DNA from 2 places in the Oikeobacillus pervagus genome. Region 1 is predicted to be linked to the other one. Evidence: predicted binding sites of a transcription regulator. Region 1 holds the regulator's gene; the other holds the start of a gene.
What was found. Region 1 encodes Rex, which represses fermentation and respiration genes when NADH is low (regulators of the CRP and FNR family bind a similar motif). Its sites were predicted from a motif close to TTGTGAAATATTTCACAA; they were not measured.
Positions count from the first base shown of each region.

Region 2: J2S13_RS14235 (nitrate/nitrite transporter) is a predicted target of Rex. The motif match lies at 1,789-1,806, and genes of this name have one in related genera.

Region 1 covers NZ_JAUSUC010000052.1:8,893-12,273, reverse strand. Annotated here, with positions in the region: gene J2S13_RS14495 (CPBP family intramembrane glutamic endopeptidase) at 1-729, shown strand, start outside; gene J2S13_RS14490 (YdiK family protein) at 729-929, shown strand; gene tatC (twin-arginine translocase subunit TatC) at 944-1,714, opposite strand; gene J2S13_RS14480 (twin-arginine translocase TatA/TatE family subunit) at 1,732-1,908, opposite strand; gene J2S13_RS14475 (redox-sensing transcriptional repressor Rex) at 1,961-2,623, opposite strand; gene moaC (cyclic pyranopterin monophosphate synthase MoaC) at 2,708-3,226, opposite strand.
Region 2 covers NZ_JAUSUC010000049.1:9,184-12,564, forward strand. Annotated here, with positions in the region: gene J2S13_RS14225 (TIGR04053 family radical SAM/SPASM domain-containing protein) at 1-797, shown strand, start outside; gene J2S13_RS14230 (Crp/Fnr family transcriptional regulator) at 939-1,640, opposite strand; gene J2S13_RS14235 (nitrate/nitrite transporter) at 1,899-3,381, shown strand, end outside.

The sequences.
Region 1 (3,381 bases):
TATGGTTTTATATTAATAGTTTACCTTATTATGCACTTATCCAGTTTTATCGGAATTCCTCTTGTTTATAAAATTGGCATTAATCAAGGCGTTGAGCCTTCTATGATGCAGCAACTAACGCCTGGCTACTGGCTGACATTCAGCTTCTCTGTTGCCTTAGTCATCATTCTGCTCATCTTAAAGAAAGCAGAAATAAGACAAACCCGACTCCATTCAGATCCTCCTATGCATGTACAGGGTTCGACCTTTTGGGCAATTGCTGGAGTATTTCTCGCCTTTTTTGCTCAAGATATTGCCATTAGAATTGAACTTTTACTTGGAGTCACTCCTGGATCGGAAAACACGCAACAAATTATTCAAATTATCGAATATGTACCCTTTACGATGATTGTTGCCTCTATATTAGGTCCCATCCTCGAGGAAATTGTCTTCCGAAAGGTCATATTCGGCAGCCTCTATGAAAGATTTCCCTTTTGGGTTGCTGCACTCATTAGTTCAGTTATTTTCTCTGCGGCCCATATGGAACTAGAGCATACTTTATTATATTCTGCCATGGGATTTACCTTTGCTTTTTTATATGTAAAAACAAAACGTTTAATCGTTCCCATTATCGCTCACGTGTCGATGAATACATTGGTCATATTAGGCCAATATTTCTTTCGGGATGAATTAGAAAAATATATAGAAGAAGCAGAAAAAATTTCAGGGTTTATTGGAGGATTCTTTTAATGAAACAAACATCATGGTTACCCGGGACATTAAACATCCTACTAGGAGTGTTTTTTACTTATATTGCGATTGTGACAGTGAATTCGAATGGCTTTGGATTTTTTACTTACTTGCTCATTCTATTAGCGACCTTAGATATTGGCACGGGCTTACGAATGACCTTTGCTCATTTTCGTCATAAAAAGAGAGAAAAAAAATAGACCGCTTGATCGGTCTATTTTTTTTGAGCTTCTTCCGACTCTATTTCCCTTTCCATTTGCTCTTCTGCCTCAATTACCTTTCGATAGCCAATTTTTGAGATCCAAATACTAATTTCGTATAAAATACAAAGTGGAATGGTGACCATCATATGTGACATCACATCTGGCGGGGTAATAAGAGCCGCAATGACTAATAAAGTGAAATAGGCATATTTACGAATTTTTGCTAAAAACATCGGAGTGATAATTCCTAATCGTGTTAGAAACAACATGACAACCGGCATTTGGAATAAGAAACCAAACGGAATCGTAATTTGAAATAAGAACTGAAAATATTCATTAATACCGATAACCTGTTGAATATCTAGTTTTTCCGACATATTCATCATAAATCGAACAACAAATGGAAAAAGGATAAAATAAGAAAAGGAAAGGCCCCCTAAGAAAAGGAAGACAGAAATTGGAATATAACTTAAAGTAACCTTCCTCTCTTTCTCATATAACCCTGGGCTGATAAAGGCCCATAATTGATACAAAATGACGGGTGAAGTGATGATAAAAGCCAACACAAAGGCCATTTGAAAATAGATTTTCAAAGGGTCCGTCATTCTAAAAGCATTCATCGTTAATTCTTTCGCCTCATCCGCTGACTGTAAATAACGAATAATCGGTTCAGCTAAGAAAAGACTGCCGATGATTGCAATGAAGAAGAAAACGACTACAATCATGAGTCGTTTTCTTAATTCACTTATATGCTCAAAAATCGTCATTTCATTTTGACTCATTCTATTTCATCCTATCATCACTTAGCGTCTTTTTTATCTTTTGAATCATCATCTTCTGCTAAGCCTTTCGTAGCGTCTTTAAATTCGCGCAATGTATCTCCTGCGGCTCTTCCTAATTGAGGGAGCTTTTTTGGACCGAATAATAATACAGCAACAAGTGCAATGATAAGAATACTGCCGATACCTAGTGGCATAAATGCTACACCTCCTTCCTCTAATAATAACTGATTTTGATCATTTTTTCTATTAAGAATTTGTCTCTTCTATGACTTCTTCAGGATAGTTTTTTAGAAAATAAACAAGTGACTGTAATTCAACAGCTAAATCAATGTGATGGACTCTGATCGAAGAAGGTACCGTTAATCTGGCAGGAGTAAAATTAAGTATTCCTTTGATATCCGCTTTTACTAGTCGATCGGTAATTTGTTGGGCAACTGGCGCTGGTACGGTAAGAATTGCCACATGAATTTGTTCTGAAGCTAATCTTTCTTCTAGTTCATCCAAATGATGGACATCAACATCCCCAATTTTCTTCCCGACTTTTTCTGCATTTACATCAAATGCAATATCTATTCTAGTATTATTATTTTTCATAAAATTATAATTTAAAAAAGCCGTGCCTAAATTTCCGACACCAATTAATGCCACTTTCGTAATTTCATCTTGATCTAATGTTTTTCTAAAAAAAGATAGCAAATATCCTACATTATATCCATATCCTTTTTTTCCAAGAGCACCGAAGTAAGAGAAATCACGTCGAATCGTTGCTGAATCGACTTTTACCGCTTCACTTAACTCGGCAGATGAAACTCTTTGCTTGCCTGACGAATGGAGATTTTGAATAAATCGATAATACAATGGCAATCTTTTTGCCGTTGCTTGTGGAATTTTCATTGATTCTTGATTCATAATCTTTCCTCCAACTGCACTAAACCTATACTTTTTTTCTATAGTAAAATTGCATGAATCTTTTCCGTGATTCATGCGTATAACTTACTCTTCCCTATCTGATGTAGGCTGTTCATTTAATTGTTTATAATAATCTGGACTTGAGACTCCACCTGTTTTTTCAATTAAATAGGTAGGGCCTATGACCATTCCTTTGTCCACCGCCTTACACATATCATAAACGGTTAATGCACAGACAGAAGCAGCTGTTAACGCTTCCATTTCTACACCTGTATTCCCCTTTGTTTTTACTTTCGAGGTAATCATTAATTGATAGCACTCACTTTTTTTCTCCCATTCGAAAGAAAGATCGATTCCTTTTAGCGGAATGGGATGACACATCGGAATGATTTCCCACGTCTTCTTCGCCGCCATAATTCCGGCTACTTGCGCTACTGCTAGTACATCCCCTTTCTTCATCTTATTATTTTGAATTGCCCCGTAAATCTCATCATTCACTTCAATGCTAGATCTAGCAATCGCTGTTCGAACTGTTTCAGGTTTTCGACTTACATCGACCATTTTCGCTCGGCCTTCTTCATTAAAATGAGTAAATTGCGACAACATGAACACCTCTTTTTTTACATAATACACTATTTTTCTATGATTGTCTTTGAACTTTGAATATCTTTTCACAAATCATTGAACCTATTCGCACCGTATCTCCTTTAATCATTTAAAATAATCCTCACTGTTGCCTGCCTTATTATGAATAGGAT
Region 2 (3,381 bases), on a different contig from region 1:
CAGGGTTATCACGTTGGGCATTTAGTCTAGATGGTCCTACGGCTGAAATTCATGATCATTTCAGGGGAACGAGTGGATCATTTGATTTGACCCTCGAAAGGATTCATTGGCTTCATGAACTAGATATGCCTGTCCAAATTAATACCGTTATTTCAAAATATAATATTGATGCGCTTGATCAAATGGCCAAATTAGTAGAGGAACTTGGATGTGAATTATGGAGTGTGTTCTTTTTAGTCCCAACTGGTCGTGGGAAAGAAAATGATATGGTTTCTCCAGTAGAACATGAAAAAGTAATGCGTTGGCTTTATGAAGTAAGCAAAAAGGTACCTTTTGATATTAAAACGACAGCTGCTCAACATTATCGAAGAGTTGTGATTCAGCAAAAAATGCGTGAATCCAAAAATATGGAACAACAAATCCATTATGAAATGGCACTTCAGGAAGGAAAAACAGGAAGAATTGATGGTCTAGGTCGGGCACCAAAAGGTGTAAATGATGGAAATGGTTTTGTATTTATTTCCCATATAGGCGATGTCTTTCCTAGTGGACTACTACCTATTAAAGGAGGGAATGTCCGGGACGAAAGCTTGGCTTCCATTTACCGCGATTCACCGATCTTTAAAGAACTACGAAATCCAGACAGCTATAAAGGAAAATGTGGTGTATGTGAATTCCGAAATGTGTGTGGGGGTTCACGTTCTCGTGCCTATGCTTTAACTGGTGATTATTTAGAAAGTGAACCAGCATGTGTCTATATACCAAAAGCAATGCGAAAAGAAAAAAAGAAAGCATAACAAATGCGGAAGCGCCTCGCCCATCGGCGCTGAAGACTTGCCGTGGACAACATTTTTAAAGGGTGATATCAACAATCCTAAATTTTATAATCGTAAAAAAAGATTGTGTGCATTTTAGTTTGCACACAATCTTTTTTCTCTTTATTCAATACTACAATAAATAGCAGGGCAATTTTCACAACCAATTTCGTCTTTTAAAAATTGAAGATCATGAATGGTAATTTTTCCTTTTTTCATAGAGATAATGCCGTCGTGTTTTAATTCATTCAAAATCCGGTTCACACTTTCCCTGGAGGTCCCACAGAAATTTCCTAGCTCCTGATTGGTTAGTGGTAAATCAATTAGAATTCCCTTTTTCGTTTCCACACCATAACTATTGGTCATTCGGATTAGCGTTGAGAATAGCGCCCCTTTTTTTCCGTGTAGCACTAAATCGCGAAATTTGGTCTGTGTTTTTCGGAAATGATCACTCATCCATTTCATAAATTCTAATGCTAAAGTGCTGTCTTTAAATAGTTCCTTTTCTAGTTGATCTTTCAAAATCACAGCGGCCTCACCATCTTCAATCACTTTAGCTGTTAATAAATATTGAGGGGAGTAGGTGAAAAGAGTTAGTTCTCCACAAATTTCATTTTCTCCACATATACGAAGGGAGAGTTCACGACCATCTGGAGTGATTTTACTAATTTGAACCTTTCCAGATAAAATAATATAAAGTCCTTCCGCCGTCATCCCTTCTTGGAATAAATAATCCCCTTTTTTTATTTTGATCCTTCTTTCAGAAAATCGAATAAGTTCTTTAATTTCGACTGAATGAGTTGATTTTAATGGTTGTGAGGTCATAAAACATCACCTTTTCTTTTATAAATAGTTATTCACTATGCAAATGATAATAAGGAATATAGAATAACATAAAAATCGGATTGGGAACATCTTCTATTTATTATAGCTAATTTAAATAAAAGTGACAGAAAAATGAACCATATGCTAAATGTGAAGTTCATCACACCTTTTCATGAGGACATTACCTACTATATAGTCATAAGGTTCAGCATTGATAACATTGCTATGAACAATTGTCGTTGAGAGGAGAATTTAGAAATGAAAGTCCAAAAATTACAGCTCCCATTGCAAACATTTAGTTTAATAGCGGGATTCATGGTTTGGGTGATTATTTCATCGTTAATGCCTTTTATTAAAGAGGATATTTCTTTAACACCTGGACAATTATCACTGGTCACAGCAGTACCTGTTATACTTGGATCGATTTTACGTGTTCCTATTGGTTATTGGACAAATAAGTACGGTGCAAGAAAAATATTTTCAATTAGCTTTATTTTATTAATCTTTCCTGTTTATTTTATAAGTATTGCCGATAGTTTAACAGACCTTTTGATTGGTGGTCTTTTTATTGGAATTGGTGGGGCGATCTTTTCAGTAGGGGTAACATCTATTCCAAAATATTATCCGCGTGAGAAACATGGACTTGTGAATGGAATTTATGGAGCAGGGAATATAGGTACGGCTGTGACAACCTTCTCTGCCCCAGTTTTAGCTGTGAAATTTGGTTGGCAAACCACTGTACAACTACTCATTATTCTTTTGATCGCATTTGCGGTACTAAACTTCTTTTTAGGTGATAAAAAAGAGCCAAAAGTGAATACACCATTAATGCAACAAATTAAAAGTGTTTACAAAAATCCTAAATTATGGTTTTTAAGTTTATTCTATTTTTTAACTTTTGGGGCTTTCGTTGCCTTTACCATTTACCTTCCAAACTTTTTAGTGTCTCATTTTGAATTAGACAAAGTAGACGCAGGTATGAGAACCGCTGGATTTATCGTGTTAGCAACAGCAATGAGACCAATTGGTGGTTGGCTTGGGGATAAATTTAATTCATTCAAAATTTTAATGATTGTATTTACATGTTTAACTCTCTCAGGTTTATTATTAGCATTTACACCTTCTTTATTATTATATACAATTGGTTGTTTGGCAATTGCTTTTTTCGCTGGAATTGGAAATGGAACGATCTTTAAACTTGTCCCACTTTATTTTTCAAAACAGGCTGGTATTGTCAATGGAATCGTCTCAGCGATGGGGGGGCTTGGAGGCTTTTTCCCACCTCTCATTCTATCCATTCTATTCAATTTAACTGGCCATTACGCCATAGGATTTATGGCTTTATCACAAGTTGCATTAGCCAGTTTGATCATTGTCATTATGATGTATTATCAAGAAAACTTAGAGTTAGCCAAGAATGTCATCAACCATACAGCTGAGGCTATTCTCATCACTGATATAGAGGGAAAAATATTAAATGTGAATCCAGCATTTACTGCGATTACAGGGTATGATTCATCTGAAATGATAGGTCAAACACCGCGTGTATTGCAGTCGGGTAAACATAAAAAGGAATTTTACCAGATGATGTGGGATACTATAAAAGTAAAAGGATTCTGGCAAGGGGAAATTTGGAATAAGAAAAAAACGGGTGAACTTTATTTGCAATGGTTAACCATTAGTGCGGTTAAAAATGAAGCAGGTGAAGTGAAAAATTACGTAGGGATGTTTAGTGAGTTAA